Regions from separate parts of the Paenibacillus sp. NPDC058174 genome, predicted to be linked through region 2. Evidence: predicted binding sites of a transcription regulator. Region 2 holds the regulator's gene; the other holds the start of a gene.
The links. Region 2 encodes CtsR, which represses protease genes until heat stress. Its sites were predicted from a motif close to ATGGTCAATAAAGGTCAAACA; they were not measured.
Positions count from the first base shown of each region.

Region 1 (8,511 bases), on a different contig from region 2:
AAGGACGATATGGCGGCACAGCGGCAGTCATTGAGCATCCATATAAACGGAGGTAAACCCAACATGTACAAATCCATTATTATTGGTACAGGCCCTGCCGGCCTGACTGCAGCGATCTATCTGGCACGCGCGAACATGAATCCTCTTGTTATCGAAGGTCCTGAGCCAGGCGGCCAGCTGACAACGACAACAGAGGTCGAGAACTTCCCGGGCTTCCCTGAGGGCATCATGGGTCCCGATCTGATGGCGAACATGCGCAAGCAAGCGGAGCGTTTTGGCGCCGAGTTCATTACAGGCTGGGTAAACAGCGTGGACATGTCAGAGCGTCCTTTCAAGCTGCAGGTGGAAGGCAAAGGCGAATTCGTCAGCGAGACGCTCATTATCTCGACCGGCGCATCGGCGAAGTACCTCGGCATTCCGGGCGAGAAAGATAACGTAGGACGCGGCGTAAGCACATGCGCAACCTGTGACGGATTCTTTTTCCGCGGGAAAAAGATCATCGTCGTGGGCGGCGGCGACTCCGCTATGGAGGAAGCAAGCTTCCTGACTCGCTTTGCGACGAACGTTGAACTGGTCAACCGTCGTGAAGAACTGAGAGCTTCCAAAATCATGCAGGATCGCGCTAAAGACAATGAAAAAATTAGCTGGAGCCTGAACCGCACGCCGCTTGAAGTTGTGGCTAACGGCATGGGTGTAACGGGCCTTAAAGTCCGCGATAACGAATCCGGCCAAGAAGAAGTTATTGAGACCGACGGGATTTTCATCGCTATCGGCCACACGCCGAATACGAAATTTCTGGATGGACAAATCGATACGGATGATCACGGCTACATTAAAGTGAAGCCAGGAACCTCCGAGACGAACGTACCAGGCGTATTCGCTTGCGGCGACGTACAGGACAGCAAGTATCGCCAAGCGATTACGGCTGCGGGCAGCGGCTGTATGGCAGCTCTGGACTGTGAACGGTATCTGGAAGGCCACATTACGCAAGACTGGAGTCAGTCTTTGTAAAAGATTTGGAGCTTGCCTTTCGAGCCCTTTTCGCGGGAACTGCAATTCCTGCGGACAGGGCTCTTTATATGAAGGAGCCGCGGCAATACGCGCCGCAGGCTGGCAGCACGTTGTCTTGACCGAACAAGTGCGTTCGCTTATAGTTGGATACAGAGAAGATAACCTATTAATGAGGTGGACTAGTAATGTCTGAGAAGATTTACGTTGGTGTCGATGTAGGCGGAACCGCCATTAAAGTCGGAATTTGCAATCAGGAAGGCGAGCTGCTGCAGACGTACGAAGGGCCGACGGAAACAGCAAAAGGCACAGATGTGATCCTTCAAAATATTGCGCAATATGCCAAGAATATTGTGGAAGAATCGTCATATAACTGGGAGCAAGTGGAAGGCGTTGGCGTGGGTATCGCAGGCTTCCTCGATATTCCCCGGGGCTATGTTAAATTCGCTCCGAACCTGAAGATTCGCGACGTAAATTTGAAGGATTATTTGGAAGACACGCTTCAAGTTAAGGTGCTTGTGAATAACGACGCTAACGTAGCGGCGCTTGGCGAAGCATGGGCTGGAGCTGGCAAAGGCATTGACAACTGCGTCTGCTATACGCTGGGAACTGGTGTAGGCGGCGGCATTATTATCGGCGGGAAAATCGTCGAGGGCTTTGCCGGCATGGCAGGCGAGCTTGGGCATATTGCAATCGTGCCTGATCTGGAAGCGATCCAATGCGGCTGCGGCAAGATGGGCTGCCTGGAGACCGTATCTTCGGCAACTGGCATTATTCGCATGGCGAAAGACGCGGTGGAGCGTGGAGACCGTACGACGTTGTCCCTCGTTGAAAATATTATGGCGAAAGACGTTATCGATGCTGCCAAAGCGGGCGACGAAGTGGCTGCACGTATCGTTAACCGCGCCGCTTACTATTTGGGCCGTTCGATGGCGGTTCTCGCTGTCGTATTGAACCCGGAATGCTTTATTATCGGCGGCGGCGTATCCAAAGCCGGTGATTTCCTATTCGATCAAATCCGTGAAGTATTCGAGAAATATACGCAAAACGAAGCAAAAGACGGCGTGAAAATCGTAGCGGCAACGCTTGGCAACAACGCCGGCGTAGTAGGCGCGGCAGGACTTATTCTGCGCGCGTAGCAGCAGATGCAGCAGACGACCCCGTTGATTGCAGCAAGCGCAGCGGGTCAAGAGGAGGAAGTTATGGAAGCGGGAGCGATGTCGAAGCTGGTCATTATTACAGGGATGTCGGGAGCGGGAAAGACCATAGCCGTACAAAGCCTGGAAGATCTCGGTTTCTTCTGTGTCGATAATTTGCCTCCGGTGCTCATTCCGAAGTTTGCGGAGCTGATCGAGCAGTCGAACGGTAAAATCGGAAAAGTCGCGCTTGTTATCGATTTGAGAGGCCGCGAGTTTTTTACCGCATTATCGGAATCATTGAATTTCATCAAAGATCATTTTACGATCAGCTGCGAGATCTTGTTCCTCGATGCGAAGGATGAAGTGCTCGTTCAGCGTTACAAAGAAAGCCGTCGCCGTCATCCGCTGAACCCGGAGGGCATGCCGCTGGAAGGTATTCGAATGGAACGCCGCATGCTGGAGGACCTGAAGGGCTCCGCTTCGCTGGTGATCGATACGAGCAGCATTAAGCCGGCTTTGCTGAAAGAGCGGATTGTGTCCCGGTTTACGAATCTGGAGCAAAACAGTCTTCAAATCAATGTGACGTCTTTCGGCTTCAAATACGGCATTCCAATTGACGCCGATCTCATTTATGACGTTCGTTTTCTGCCGAACCCGCATTATATTGAGCATCTGCGTCCTAATACCGGGCAAACGCCTGAGGTTTACGAGTATGTGATGAAATGGCCCGAGACGCAGGCGTTTCTGACAAAGCTGGTGGATATGCTTCAATTTCTTATTCCTTTATATCATAAGGAAGGCAAAAGCCAGGTTGTCATTGGAATTGGCTGTACCGGGGGCAAGCACCGTTCGGTAGCCATTGCTGAATATTTGGGAAGAGTGCTCGGCAGCAGCGATACGGAGCGTGTTCGTGTCAGCCATCGCGATGCCGACAGAGATAAGCATTGACGAGGTGATGTGATGCAGAGCAGGCATAAAATAATGAGGCGGCCCAAAATTGTCGTCATCGGCGGAGGAACCGGCCTGTCGGTTATGCTCCGCGGATTGAAGGAGAAGCCGCTCGATATTACGGCAATCGTAACGGTTGCCGATGACGGCGGCAGCTCCGGCATCCTGCGCAGCGAGCTGCAGATGCCGCCTCCAGGCGATATCCGAAACGTGCTGATGGCGCTTGCGGATGCGGAGCCGCTTCTGACGGAAGTGCTACAGTACCGGTTCAACAACGGCACGGGATTGGCTGGACATAGTCTGGGCAATCTTATGCTGGCGGCAATGACCGATATTGCTGGCGACTTTGTTACCGGCATTCGCGAGTTGAGCAAAGTGCTTGCGGTGCGGGGGAGAGTTCTGCCTGCAGCGGATCAAGCAATTGTACTGAAGGCAGAAATGACCGATGGCACGATTGTAGAAGGCGAATCAGTCATTCCGAAATCGGGCAAAGTCATTAAACGCGTCTTCGTGGAGCCAAGTGACGTAGAGCCGTTGGCGGAAGCGGTGGAAGCGATTGAGCAGGCCGATGCGATTCTAATCGGTCCCGGAAGCCTGTACACGAGCATCATTCCGAATCTGCTCGTGCCGAAGCTCGCGCAAGCAATCTGCGACTCTGAAGCGGTGAAGCTGTTTGTCTGCAACGTGATGACGCAGCCGGGCGAGACCGACAACTACACGGTAAGCGATCATCTGGATGCGATCTATGAGCATATCGGCCATCATCTTTTCGACTATGTTATCGTGAATGATGGCGAGATTCCGCCTCAGGTCGAAGACAAATATGCAGAGATGGGCGCCAAGGCGGTTCATCTGGATCTGGATGAAGTAACGAATAGAGGCTACGAGGTTATTGCCGACCGGCTTGTCCTGTTCCGGACATTCCTGAGGCATGATGCGGAGCGTTTGAGCCATCATATTTATAAGCTAGTGGAAAACTGGATGCTTAGGAAGAGGTGAAAAAACGATGTCATTTGCGGCGCAAACAAAAAAAGAACTAACTTTGGTTGAGGCGGACGCCTGCTGCGAGCGAGCGGAGCTGTCGGCACTCATCCGAATGAACGGTTCTGTCAGTGTATCCAGCCGCAAGGTCGTTCTGGACATCTCTACGGAAAATGCGGCTATCGCGCGGCGGATTTACTCGCTGCTGAAGAAGCATTATGAAGTGCATACCGAGCTTCTCGTCCGTAAAAAAATGAGGCTCAAAAAAAATAACGTGTACATTGTCCGTATTCCGTCAAGGGTACAAGAAATTTTGAGCGAGCTTCGGATCGTTTCTGAAGGATTCGTCTTCAATTTGGGCATTAATAAAGACATTATTCGTAAGCCTTGCTGCAAACGCTCTTACTTGCGCGGAGCTTTTCTAGCCGGCGGCTCGGTTAACAATCCGGAGGGTTCATCTTACCATCTGGAAATTTCGTCGATGTACGAGGAGCATTGCAATGCCCTTGTCGATCTGGCAAATAAGTTCGAGCTGAATGCACGATGCATCGAGCGGAAGAAGGGCTTTATTTTCTACATCAAAGAGGGCGAGAAAATTATTGAGCTGTTGAACATTATCGGCGCTCACCAGGCCTTGTTCAAGTTCGAAGACGTTCGCATCATGCGCGACATGCGTAATTCGGTCAACCGGATCGTGAATTGCGAAACCGCGAACCTGAACAAGACGATTGGCGCGGCGGTTCGGCAGATCGATAATATTAAGCTGCTCCAGAAGGAAATCGGTCTGAACAATCTTCCCGATAAATTGAAGGAAGTGGCGGAGATTCGTCTCCAGCATCCCGATATGAACCTGAAAGAGGTCGGCGAGCTGCTCAAGGGCAATGTCAGCAAGTCCGGCGTCAATCATCGTTTACGAAAAATTGATGAGATGGCAGAAAAAATACGCAATGGGTGAACTTTTATCCTAGTGCATCCTTTGGTATAATGATATAATGATGTACAAAACGGCTTCATTACATGACATGTGAATGTAGATGCTTTATTTGATTATGATATAGGGGGTATGGTTTCCATGACAAGGCTTCCGGTTGTCGTTCGTCTTAAGACGGGACTACATGCTAGACCAGCAGCACTTTTCGTTCAAGAAGCGAACAAATTTTCCTCAGAAGTATTTGTTGAGAAAGACGACAAAAAAGTGAATGCCAAATCGATTATGGGAATTATGAGCTTGGCGATTAGTTCCGGTACTGAAGTATTCATTAGCGCGGAAGGTTCCGATGCCGAGCAGGCTGTAAACGCTTTAGTCGCACTCGTCAGCAAAGAAGAGCTCGAGAACCAATAATCGCTTGTTTTCGTTGAATTTTACTAAGAATTTAAAGGGGCTGTCGCTGAAGTCTGTAAAGACTAAGGCAGTCTTTTTTTATTTTTGCGAAAAATGACTGAAATTGACGGCCCGTGCTGGCCGAGACTCGATATATAGGAAAAAAAGGCGGCGCCCATTGCTGGGTGCCGCCTTTTTCGGTATGCGTTGCAAATTATTGTACTTTCTCGATGACTTTGTCGACGAGTCCGTATTCCGTTGCTTCTGCCGCGCTCATGAAGTAGTCACGGTCGGTGTCGCGCTCGATGCGCTCGAGCGGCTGGCCGGAACGTTCAGCCAGAATGCCGTTGAGCTTGTCGCGCATTTTCAGAATGCGGCGGGCGCGGATTTCGATATCGCTCGCTTGGCCTTCTGCGCCGCCAAGCGGCTGGTGGATCATGACTTCACTGTTCGGCAGCGCATAGCGTTTGCCCTTCGCGCCAGCCGTCAGCAGGAAAGCGCCCATCGAAGCGGCCATGCCGACGCAGATCGTCGATACATCCGGTTTAATGTATTGCATCGTATCATAGATAGCCATACCTGCCGTAATCGAACCGCCAGGGCTGTTAATGTAAAGGGAAATATCTTTCTCGGGATCGTCAGCCGCCAGGAACAGCAATTGCGCGATGATCGAGTTGGCCACGACATCATTAACGCCAGTGCCGAGGAAGATGATGCGATCCTTCAGAAGCCGCGAATAAATGTCATAAGCGCGTTCTCCGCGATTGTTTTGCTCAATAACCATAGGAACGAAATTCATGTCCAACGTAAGTCCCTCCTCGATAATTACAAAGATGATGTTGCCGTAATCCCATAATAGCGGATTGCATTTCAAAAGTCAAAGATAGTCAAACCATTGTTTTTGGACGCTGAATTGGCGCGGTTTGATGGTTTTATGACCATTACGAGTAAATGAAACGGGCCAGTTTATCGTTGGAACATTAAAGTGCTTCAGGAGCAATAAGTGTCGTCATCTTAGGAAACCCGAGTACCGGGAGTTATGGCAGGCAGTGGTGTAAAACATTGATTTAAATAGTGATCGCTGACCTTAGGCCAGGAGTGGCGGGTTCGGAAAAAACCATTGCTCAAATGCTGCACCAAATGTTCCAGTCTAGAGAGCGGTTGGAGTAACCTGTGGTTTGTTGTGTTGTTGCGAGGCAAAGCGGAGATCGGAGTGGCGCAGCTTCAATAATTCATTTAGGTGCCGATAAAACCTTTTAATGGGGGTGATTCCCCATTCAAAACAAATCAAAATGTAAAAGTGCAGTTTGAAAAGCCTGATTTCCTCTAAAATGGCGTTCAAAATGCAAAAGTGCATTTGAAAGAGGCGTATTTCGCCGAAATCGAGCTAAATCGGGTAAACAAAATGTATTTTTGCATTTTGAGGGGCTGAAACAGCGGATTTGAGCAAATCAAAATGCACTTTTACATTTTGACGGGCAGCAGCTCCATAAATACGCAGTTACGATGACAGTGTTAGAGGGTAAAGATGTGATAAGGAGATATATGAGCAAATGGGATGGTGATGCAAAAACTTGAGATAGTGGAAATGTTGATGGATACTAAGCATAACATTTGCGGCATGTGCAGAGCAGGTTGTTGAACAGGCTAGAGGGTATTAGGGACAGGGGAGGATAGGTTAGACTCACTAGCAAAGAAGGACAAGCCGCATAACCGCCGTAATACGGCTAAGATACACAAATATACAGATGCAAAAAAACCGCCCCGGGAGGGCGGTTAGCATTCATAAGTAGTATGGCGCGCCCGCTAGGAATCGAACCTAGATCTCAGGCTCCGGAGGCCTACGTCATATCCATTGGACCACGGGCGCACATATAAATGGAACAGCAAAATTTAGTATATGATATTCTGGTCGGGAAATCAAGAGCTCTGAGAAAAATAAATTTGAGAAAATGGTGGCGGTAACCGTTTTCACGTTCAAATGTTCGCTTGCTAACGTTAAAACTTTTAGCTAAAATAAAGGTGGGACTTAAAATGAGCATGCGGGACATATTGAGTCCAACGTCCTATATAAACAAAATGCTCATCACCGTTCCAAAACGCAGTGAGCCGATGGAGTGAATAATAGAGGATGCGCCAGATTATTGAACTGCAGCAGCAGCTTCTCCCGGATTTGCTCGAAGTGATGCGGAAGCGGTACTCCATCTTGAATCAGGTTCAGCTGTCTGATCTGATTGGCAGGCGGACCTTGGCTTCGTCATTATCGATGACGGAACGGGTGCTGCGTGCGGAGACCGATTTTCTGAAATCGCAAGGCTTGCTAGAGATTCACCCCACGGGAATGCGGATAAGTGAGGCGGGCCGAGAGCTTCTAGAGCAATTGGAGCCTTTCTACACGACGATGTTCGGCTTATCCGAACTGCAAGAAAAGATTCAGACCGCTTTCGGTTTGCCGCAAGTCATTGTAGTGGCTGGGGACTCGGAACAGTCCGCGCAAACGAAACGGGAGCTTGGACGAGCTGCATGCCAAGTGCTTCGCAAGGTTATGGAGCCCGGAGATGTAGTGGCTGTAACCGGCGGAACTACGATTGAGCAGGTAGCTAATCAGTTGACAACTTCAGCTCCGCTGAAGACGAACTGGTTCGTACCGGCAAGAGGCGGCCTCGGCGAAAGTCTCGACTACCAAGCAAACACAATCGCCTCAACAATGGCAAAGCGCACCGGTGCCAATTACCGGCTGCTGCATGTACCGGATCATTTGGGCGAAGAGGCGTATGCCTCGATTATGCAAGAGCCCAACATTCGCGAGATTGTCGATGTCATTCGAAGCTCACGAATCGTCGTGCATGGCATCGGAGATGCCAAAGTGATGGCCCGCAGGCGAAGGCTGAAGCCGGAGCTGCTGGATGCGATGACGAGAGACGGAGCGCTGGCGGAGGCATTCGGGTACTATTTTGACCGCGAGGGACGGGTTGTGCATCAAATGCAGACGGTAGGATTACGTTTGGATGATATTGTGAAGACTGAGGTTGTTATCGGTGTCGCCGGCGGCAAAAGCAAAGGTGAAGCGATCGCAGCGGTGATGCGTTTCGGCCACAACGACGTGTTAGTCGT
Region 1 is NZ_JBHVUY010000004.1:20,656-29,166, forward strand. It holds gene trxB (thioredoxin-disulfide reductase) at 64-1,011, shown strand; gene ACFVVF_RS19390 (ROK family glucokinase) at 1,197-2,147, shown strand; gene rapZ (RNase adapter RapZ) at 2,211-3,095, shown strand; gene ACFVVF_RS19400 (gluconeogenesis factor YvcK family protein) at 3,129-4,094, shown strand; gene whiA (DNA-binding protein WhiA) at 4,102-5,031, shown strand; gene ACFVVF_RS19410 (HPr family phosphocarrier protein) at 5,149-5,418, shown strand; gene clpP (ATP-dependent Clp endopeptidase proteolytic subunit ClpP) at 5,612-6,196, opposite strand; tRNA gene ACFVVF_RS19420 (tRNA-Arg) at 7,193-7,267, opposite strand; gene ACFVVF_RS19425 (sugar-binding transcriptional regulator) at 7,529-8,511, shown strand, end outside.
Region 1: clpP (ATP-dependent Clp endopeptidase proteolytic subunit ClpP) is a predicted target of CtsR. The motif match lies at 6,271-6,291, and genes of this name have one in related genera.

Region 2 (8,511 bases):
TTTTTACGCAGCGCAGTCTTGCTGGTAATGATAATTCATGTTCGTTTCATGCTCCTGGCCGCTTCAAAATGCAAAAGTGCAGTTTGATTCCGCTAAAAGTATGAAAAATAAGCATCAAAATGCAAAAGTACAGTTAAAAATGGTCGTTTCGGCTGAAATAGGCCAAAAAGCCCCTCGCAAACTGCACTTTTGCATTTTGATGAGCTAAAATTGCCTTTTCGGGTAAAACAAACTGTATTTTTACATTTTGATGAGCAAGATCAAAAGCAGGAGCTTTTTAAGATGGGAGTATGCCGCAGAGTATACTCAGGATTTAAGCAGCTTAGATTGTTAGATTGTATGAGGTTGAAAAAGTTAGTACATTGATAGAGGTAGAGGATAAGATGTGAATTAGCAGCTGCCTTTCGAGAGCCAACCATTTAACATGTGCGTAAGTATTTAGCTCAAAAGGTACTAATACTTATATCAATGTGAATAAGTAGGTATTGCTGGGGCTGCTGCAATTATAAACGCACTAGACTCAAGCATTGAATGTACCTTCAGCCGAAATCGCACAAAATAGTCCACAGCTCTGCTTGCATATAGAACAGGCATTGTTGATTCAGTGGTATCGTACTGCACTACCCATAAGCCGTATTTCTAGGATACTCTTATGCATTGTGAAAGCAGTACTACTGCGTCTAAGTGCGAATCTGCACTGTAGTACATAACCCTGAATTGCAATAGATGATCCATTTGTACATATCTTTACTGCTTTGTACACGCACTTTAAGTAGTACAAGCACACCGTATGGTGCTACCTCATCACTCAATTATGCTTACTACTGCTTCCTCACTACACATCGGCAGCTGCAGCCCACTCCCCAGCGTGGTCCCTCACTCACCATAGCCATACAATACGCCTCCTAGTCGCCTAGTCGTACGCTTTCCTCAATCGTACACACACTTTGTGCACATTTTCCCCAATGCACCTTGCACAACTTGCGTCATTTAATTATGCACAGTGCATAATTAAAAATGGCAAATGTTGATGAATCACGACATTTCGATAATCACATGTGCATAACTTTAAGGGGATGCTTATCCCTTGTTTTCTCCACATGATCCACAGTCTGTTTATAACAACGTGCACAACCAAGCCCATCAACCTGAACGGACAAACATACAAAGAAGCTGTAATGACTGCAATAATCGGTGCCGCAAAATATAATTTCATTAATAGCGCCTTTCCTTCATTTTCATCTGATCTTTAACCCCTTATTTAAACAAAGGAATACTGCCCTGCAAAATGTTTCTAGCCGGCATTTTGCCCCCCCACACACCCTATCCGTGTCATCCCTTCCGAAATGGGGTATAAATAACTGTAAAGCGCATCAAGATAGGTATTACGGGCGTTTTGACTAAGCAACTGACAATCGTCAGAAAATTGCAAATCCATCACTTGACCTTTGACTTATTTTGCGTATAATAAAGTTAAAGTCAAAGAAAGTCAAAGTCAGTTGGAGCCCTTCAAAAGCAATGCAATAAAGGCTCCAAAGCAATACTGGGAGGTTGGTGATTTGCGTAACATTTCCGATCTCATCGAGCAATATTTGAAGCATATGCTGCAGGATAGTCCAGAGGGCGCTGTCGAGATCCAACGCAACGAGCTGGCAGACCGGTTCTCCTGTGTACCTTCTCAGATCAATTATGTAATCAGTACCCGGTTTACACTGGAGAAAGGCTACATGGTTGAAAGCAAACGGGGAGGCGGCGGTTATATCCGGATTCAACGGGTAGACCTTCCGGCACTCAAGACGATTCAATTCCATATCCATGATACGATTGGCGATTGCGTCGAGCAGAGTGCGGCAGAGGGATTGATTTATCAGCTGGAAGAAGCAGGTCTCATTACAAAGCGGGAAGGCAATCTGCTCCGCGCAGCAGTGGATCGCGAGACAATCGCCGTGAAGCTGCCGTTGCGGGACGAAATCAGGGCACGCTTGCTGCGGGCCATGCTGATATCGCTTCTTGTTAAGTAACGCGCCGTAAAAGCAAAGCCGAAACGCATTGCTTTTATTTCGAAGCTAAAGCGGTAATCTAGACTGCCTTAAGGCAGATAGTGCGCCGTTGATGCTTTCACATCACGCGCTTGAAGTTGCGTTCGTTGTTGTGATAGGAAAGGAGGGATTTCGGCTTGATTTGCCAAGAATGCGGCAATAGGCCGGCAACGCTTCATTTTACGAAGATCGTTAACGGTGAGAAAACTGAATTTCACGTCTGTGAAGCATGCGCCAGAGAAAGAGGAGACAGTATCCCTGGAGCGGTGAATGGATTTTCGATCCACAACCTGCTGTCGGGGCTGCTCGACTTCGATCCCTCCGGCTCAGCAAGCAGTGCAAGCTTGAAACAGCAGCAAGCGCTGCGATGCGAAGAATGCGGCTTAACGTATACGCAGTTCAGCAAGCTCGGAAGATTTGGGTGCAGCTCCTGCTACCGGTATTTTGCCGACAGGCTCGATCCGCTCCTTAAGCGAGTACATGGCAATACGGTGCACAGCGGTAAAATACCGAAGCGTACCGGAAGCCAAATTCAGTACAAACGTGAAATCGAACAGCTTCGCGGAGAAATGCAGGGCCATATTGAACGTGAAGAATTTGAAAGTGCAGCTGAGCTTCGTGATCGTATTCGCGAGCTTGAGCGTAAAATAGCAGACCTCTAGCCAATAAAGCAACAAAACAATAAAAGCATGAAGCAAGCATTAGGGCAAGGCCGCATGAAGGAGGGTTCCTCTTGACGAAACGTCGTTTCTCACAACAGGCGGTTAGCGATTGGATGAAAGGGGACGGCCCTGAATCCGATATCGTCATAAGCAGCCGAATCCGCATCGCCCGCAATTTGCGTCACAAGCCGTTTCCGATGCTGGCGACCAATGATCAATTGGTTGAAGTGATGGAGCAGCTGACGGAGGTTGCGAATTCAGGCAAGCTGAAGCCAGTCGGCAAGTTCGAGACGATTGTACTGTCCGAGCTTAATGAGCTGGAGAGGCGAGTGCTGGTTGAGAAGCATTTGATCAGTCCGAACCTGGCGAATGAATCGCGGGGCGGGGCGGTTATTTTAAGCGACAATGAATCCGTAAGCATAATGATTAACGAAGAGGATCATCTTCGCATTCAATGTTTATATCCAGGATTTCAAATTAAAGAAGCTTGGACGCATGCGAATCGGATCGATGATGTCTTCGAAGACGAAACGGATTACGCTTTTGATGAAAAGAAAGGCTATTTAACAAGTTGTCCGACTAATGTCGGCACCGGAATAAGGGCTTCGGTTATGATGCATCTGCCGGCACTCGTGCTGACGCAGCAGATTAATCGGATCTTATCCGCGGTAACGCAGGTCGGTTTAGCCGTAAGAGGGCTGTATGGGGAAGGCAGCGAGGCACTCGGCAATTTGTTTCAAATCTCGAATCAAATTACGCTGGGGCAATCCGAGACCGAAATTATCGAGAATTTGCACGGCGTAGCCAAGCAGATTATCGAACATGAGAAGGCGGCCCGTTCAAGACTGATGTCGGAATCGCGACTGCGAATCGAAGATCGCGTCAAACGTTCTTACGGCATTCTGTCTTATGCAGCTGTAATGGACTCCAAGGAGTCGGCGCAGCGGTTGTCGGACGTTAGGCTCGGAGTCGATCTGGGATTGCTGGATGATGTCTCGCCGCAAATTATGAATGAATTAATCGTAATGACACAGCCGGGCTTCCTGCAGCAGGCGTTCAATGAGAAAATGAGCGCTGAACAGCGGGATTACAGGCGGGCTGAATTAATCCGCAAGCAATTGCGGAGTCAAACCGAGCATGGGGGTGCGTGAATATGATGTTTGGACGATTTACGGAACGGGCGCAGAAGGTGCTGGCACTAGCACAAGAGGAAGCGGTTCGTCTTGGACACAATAATATTGGTACAGAGCATATTTTGCTTGGTCTGATTAGAGAAGGCGAAGGCATCGCAGCGAAAGCTTTGATCGGTCTTGGCCTTGGACTTGAAAAAATACAGGATGAGGTAGAAGCGTTAATCGGCCGCGGACAAGAGCAGCCGACGAATATCGCTTACACGCCTCGTGCGAAAAAAGTAATTGAGCTGTCGATGGATGAAGCGAGAAAGCTTGGCCATACTTACGTCGGCACTGAGCATATTCTTCTCGGCCTCATTCGTGAAGGCGAAGGCGTAGCAGCGCGGGTGCTCAACAATCTGGGCATCAGCCTGAACAAAGCCCGCCAGCAAGTGCTGCAGCTTCTTGGAAGCAGCGAAGCGGTATCCAGCAACCACGGTGCCCCTTCCAATGTCAGCACGCCAACGCTGGATGGCCTGGCACGTGATCTGACGGCTTATGCGAAGGAAGGCAATCTGGACCCTGTTATCGGCCGCAGCAAGGAAATCGAGCGTGTTATTCAAGTGCTCAGCCGCCGGACGAAAAACAATCCAGTGCTTATTGGCGAGCCGGGTGTAGGTAAGACGGCGATCGCGGAAGGCCTGGCGCAAAAAATTATCGCCAATGAAATTCCGGAGACGCTGCGTGACAAACGTGTAATGACACTCGATATGGGGTCAGTCGTTGCAGGCACGAAATACCGCGGTGAATTCGAGGATCGGCTGAAAAAGATTATGGATGAGATCCGGCAAGCCGGCAACATCATCCTCTTCATCGACGAGCTGCATACGCTCATCGGAGCCGGCGGTGCTGAGGGCGCGATTGATGCCTCCAACATTTTGAAACCGGCTTTGGCCCGCGGCGAGCTGCAATGCATCGGCGCGACGACGCTGGATGAATACCGCAAGTATATCGAGAAGGACGCAGCGCTGGAGCGCCGTTTCCAACCGATTACAGTGGATCAGCCGTCGCCGGAAGAAGCGGTTCAAATTCTGATGGGACTTCGTGACCGTTATGAAGCGCATCACCGGGTCAAAATTACGGATGAAGCGATCGTTCAAGCAGTCAAACTGTCGGATCGCTACATCACCGACCGGTTCCTGCCGGATAAAGCGATCGACCTCATTGATGAGGCAGGCTCTAAAGTCCGGTTGAACTCGTACACGGTACCGCCGAATCTGAAGCAGCTGGAAAACCGTCTGGAGGATATCCGCAAGGAGAAGGACGCGGCGGTGCAAAGCCAAGAGTTCGAAAAGGCTGCAGCTCTGCGCGATACGGAACAGAAGATCCGTGAAGAGCTGGACGTAACGAAAAACCAATGGAAAGAAAAACAAGGCCGTACCGATTCCGAGGTTACGCCTGAAGATATCGCACAAGTCGTGGCAAGCTGGACCGGTATTCCGGTCAGCAAGCTCGCAGAAGAAGAAACGGAGCGTCTGCTCAACATGGAAGCTCTTCTTCATGACCGGGTTATCGGTCAAGACGAAGCGGTCAAAGCGGTATCGAGAGCAATCCGCCGCGCTCGCGCCGGCCTGAAGGATCCGAAGCGTCCAATGGGCTCCTTCATCTTCCTGGGTCCAACCGGTGTTGGTAAAACCGAGCTGGCCCGCGCCCTTGCGGAAGCGATGTTCGGCGACGAGAATGCGGTTATCCGTATCGATATGTCGGAGTATATGGAGAAGCATTCGACTTCCCGCCTCGTCGGCGCGCCTCCAGGCTATGTCGGCTACGAGGAAGGCGGCCAGCTGACCGAGAAGGTCCGCCGCAAGCCATATTCCGTAGTTCTGCTCGATGAGATTGAGAAGGCGCATCCGGAAGTGTTCAACATTCTGCTGCAAGTGCTGGAGGATGGACGCTTGACCGATTCCAAAGGCCGGGTCGTTGACTTCCGCAATACGCTGATCATCATGACGTCGAACGTTGGCGCCGATCAAATCAAACGCAATTCGTCGCTTGGCTTCACAGCGGTACACGATGCCGGCCGCGACTTTGCACAAATGAAAGATAAAGTAATGGGCGAGCTGAAGAAAAGCTTCCGTCCGGAGTTCTTGAACCGGATCGACGAGACGATCGTGTTCCACTCGCTGGAGCAGGAGCATATCGCTCAAATCGTGACGCTCATGTCCGACGATCTTCGCAAGCGTCTGCGCGAGCAAGAGGTGGACTTCGTCCTCACCGATGCTGCCAAAGCATTCCTCGCGAAGGAAGGCTTCGATCCGCAATACGGTGCGCGTCCGCTGCGCCGTGCGATTCAGAAGCATATCGAGGATCGGTTGTCCGAGGATCTGCTGATGGGCAAAATCAGCAAAGGCGATACGTTTACAATCGACGAGAAGGACGGCGCGTTGACCGTAACCCGCTCCTCCGATGTCGAGAAGGAAGCCGTTTCCGAGGAACCGGCAGCCAAATAACAGCTTGAACACAATGCGCTTCTTCCGGAAACGGAAGGGGCGCATTTTTTTTTCATGGACACAGGGGTTTATAGGTTGGGGATTAAATGGTAAACTTTGAATGAAAGCGTATGTTAAAAGGAGCCTGTCATGGCAAAAATAAAATCGAAGTTCGTATGTACAGATTGCGGCACAGAATCGCCGAAATGGCTGGGCAAATGCCCGGGCTGCCACGCGTGGAATACAATGGTCGAAGAGAAGGAGACTGTTGTGAAGACGCAGGGCGTTGGTCTTCGGATGGTTCATACGAAAGAAAAGGCGCAATCCATCATACATATAGAAAGCGGGCAAGAACCGCGTATTGAAACAAAGATGCAGGAGCTGAACCGTGTACTGGGCGGAGGCGTCGTTCCAGGCTCGCTGATATTGGTGGGCGGCGACCCCGGCATCGGCAAATCGACACTGCTGCTGCAAACCTCGCATGCTATGGCGGTTAAGGGTCTGAAGGTGCTCTATATTTCCGGAGAGGAATCGGTTCGCCAGACAAGATTGCGGGCGGATCGTCTTGGTGCCTTGACGGAAATGCTGTATGTGCTGTGCGAAACGAATATGGATCATATTAACGATGCCATTGAAACGATCGCACCTGATTTTCTCGTCATTGACTCCATTCAGACGGTATATGATCCGAACGTACAATCAGCGCCGGGCAGCGTTGCCCAGGTCCGCGAATGTACAGCGCACTTTATGCGGGTAGCCAAGATCAAGGGCATCGCAACGGTGCTCGTCGGGCACGTTACGAAGGAAGGCGCAATTGCCGGTCCTAGGCTGCTGGAGCATATGGTCGACTGCGTGCTTTATTTCGAAGGCGAGCGGCATCATACCTACCGGCTGCTGAGGGCGGTGAAAAACCGTTTCGGCTCGACGAATGAAATCGGAATATTCGAAATGGGCGAGGAAGGGCTGCGCGAGGTTGCCAATCCGTCGGAGCTGTTTCTATCCGAGCGTCCGCTTGGCGTATCCGGTTCAACTGTAGTCGCCAGTATGGAGGGAACGCGGCCGGTGCTTGTCGAGCTGCAGGCACTTGTAGCAACGACGAACTTCCCGTCGCCCCGCCGTATGTCTACGGGCATCGACCATAACCGAATGGCGCTCATTATCGCCGTGCTGGAGAAGCGTATCGGCATGTTCCTGCAGACGCAGGATGCATATTTGAACGTAGCGGGCGGCGTTAAGCTTGACGAGCCGGCTGTCGATCTGGCAGCGGCCGTATCGCTGGCTTCAAGCTTCCGTGATGCGCCTACGAAGCCTTACGATGTTATATTCGGCGAAGTTGGCTTGACCGGCGAAGTCCGTGCTGTATCGCGGGCAGAGCAGCGGGTGAAGGAAGCGGAGAAGCTCGGTTTCAAGCGGGTTATTATGCCGGAGAAAAGCCTGAAAGGCTGGAAGGCGCCAGAAGGCATCGAGATTATCGGAGTCAATACCGTATCGGAAGCACTTAAGGCAGCACTTGGATAGGGGGCATACGATGAAAGAACCAAGTCAGCAAGACATAATGAATCAGTTGTTGCAGTTAGTCGCACCCGGCACCCCGTTCCGCGAAGGGCTGGAAAATGTACTGCGGGCGAAAACGGGCGCTCTGCTCGTCGTGGGCTATAGCCCGGAAGTCATGGAAGTCGTGGACGGCGGCTTTTCCATCAATTGCGATTTCTCGCCAAACTACTTATATGAGCTTGCAAAAATGGACGGGGCGATCATTTTAAGCGAGGATATGCGCCGCATTTTGTATGCCAATACGCAGCTGATCCCGAACAGCTCTATCCCTTCGACGGAGACTGGCATTCGGCACCGGACAGCGGAGCGGGTTGCAAAGCAGACCGGCAAGCTGGTCGTCTCGATCTCGCAGCGCCGCAACATCATTACGCTGTACCAAGGCAATCTGCGCTACTCCCTCAAGGAGATGGGCGTCATTCTGACCAAGGCCAATCAAGCGATTCAGACGCTGGAGAAGTACCGGGCTGTGCTGAACCAATCGCTGACGAACTTGTCCGCGCTTGAATTCGAGGAGCTGGTTACGCTTCAAGAGGTTGCGCATGTCGTTCAGCGTGTAGAGATGGTGCTGCGCGTCAAGATGGAGATCAAGCGCTATGTGACCGAGCTTGGCGTCGAAGGCCGGCTCATTGCGATGCAGCTGGAAGAGCTGGTGGAC
Region 2 is NZ_JBHVUY010000014.1:199-8,709, forward strand. It holds gene ACFVVF_RS28535 (CtsR family transcriptional regulator) at 1,560-2,021, shown strand; gene mcsA (protein-arginine kinase activator protein McsA) at 2,177-2,701, shown strand; gene mcsB (protein-arginine kinase McsB) at 2,773-3,852, shown strand; gene clpC (ATP-dependent protease ATP-binding subunit ClpC) at 3,855-6,323, shown strand; gene radA (DNA repair protein RadA) at 6,453-7,820, shown strand; gene disA (DNA integrity scanning diadenylate cyclase DisA) at 7,831-8,511, shown strand, end outside.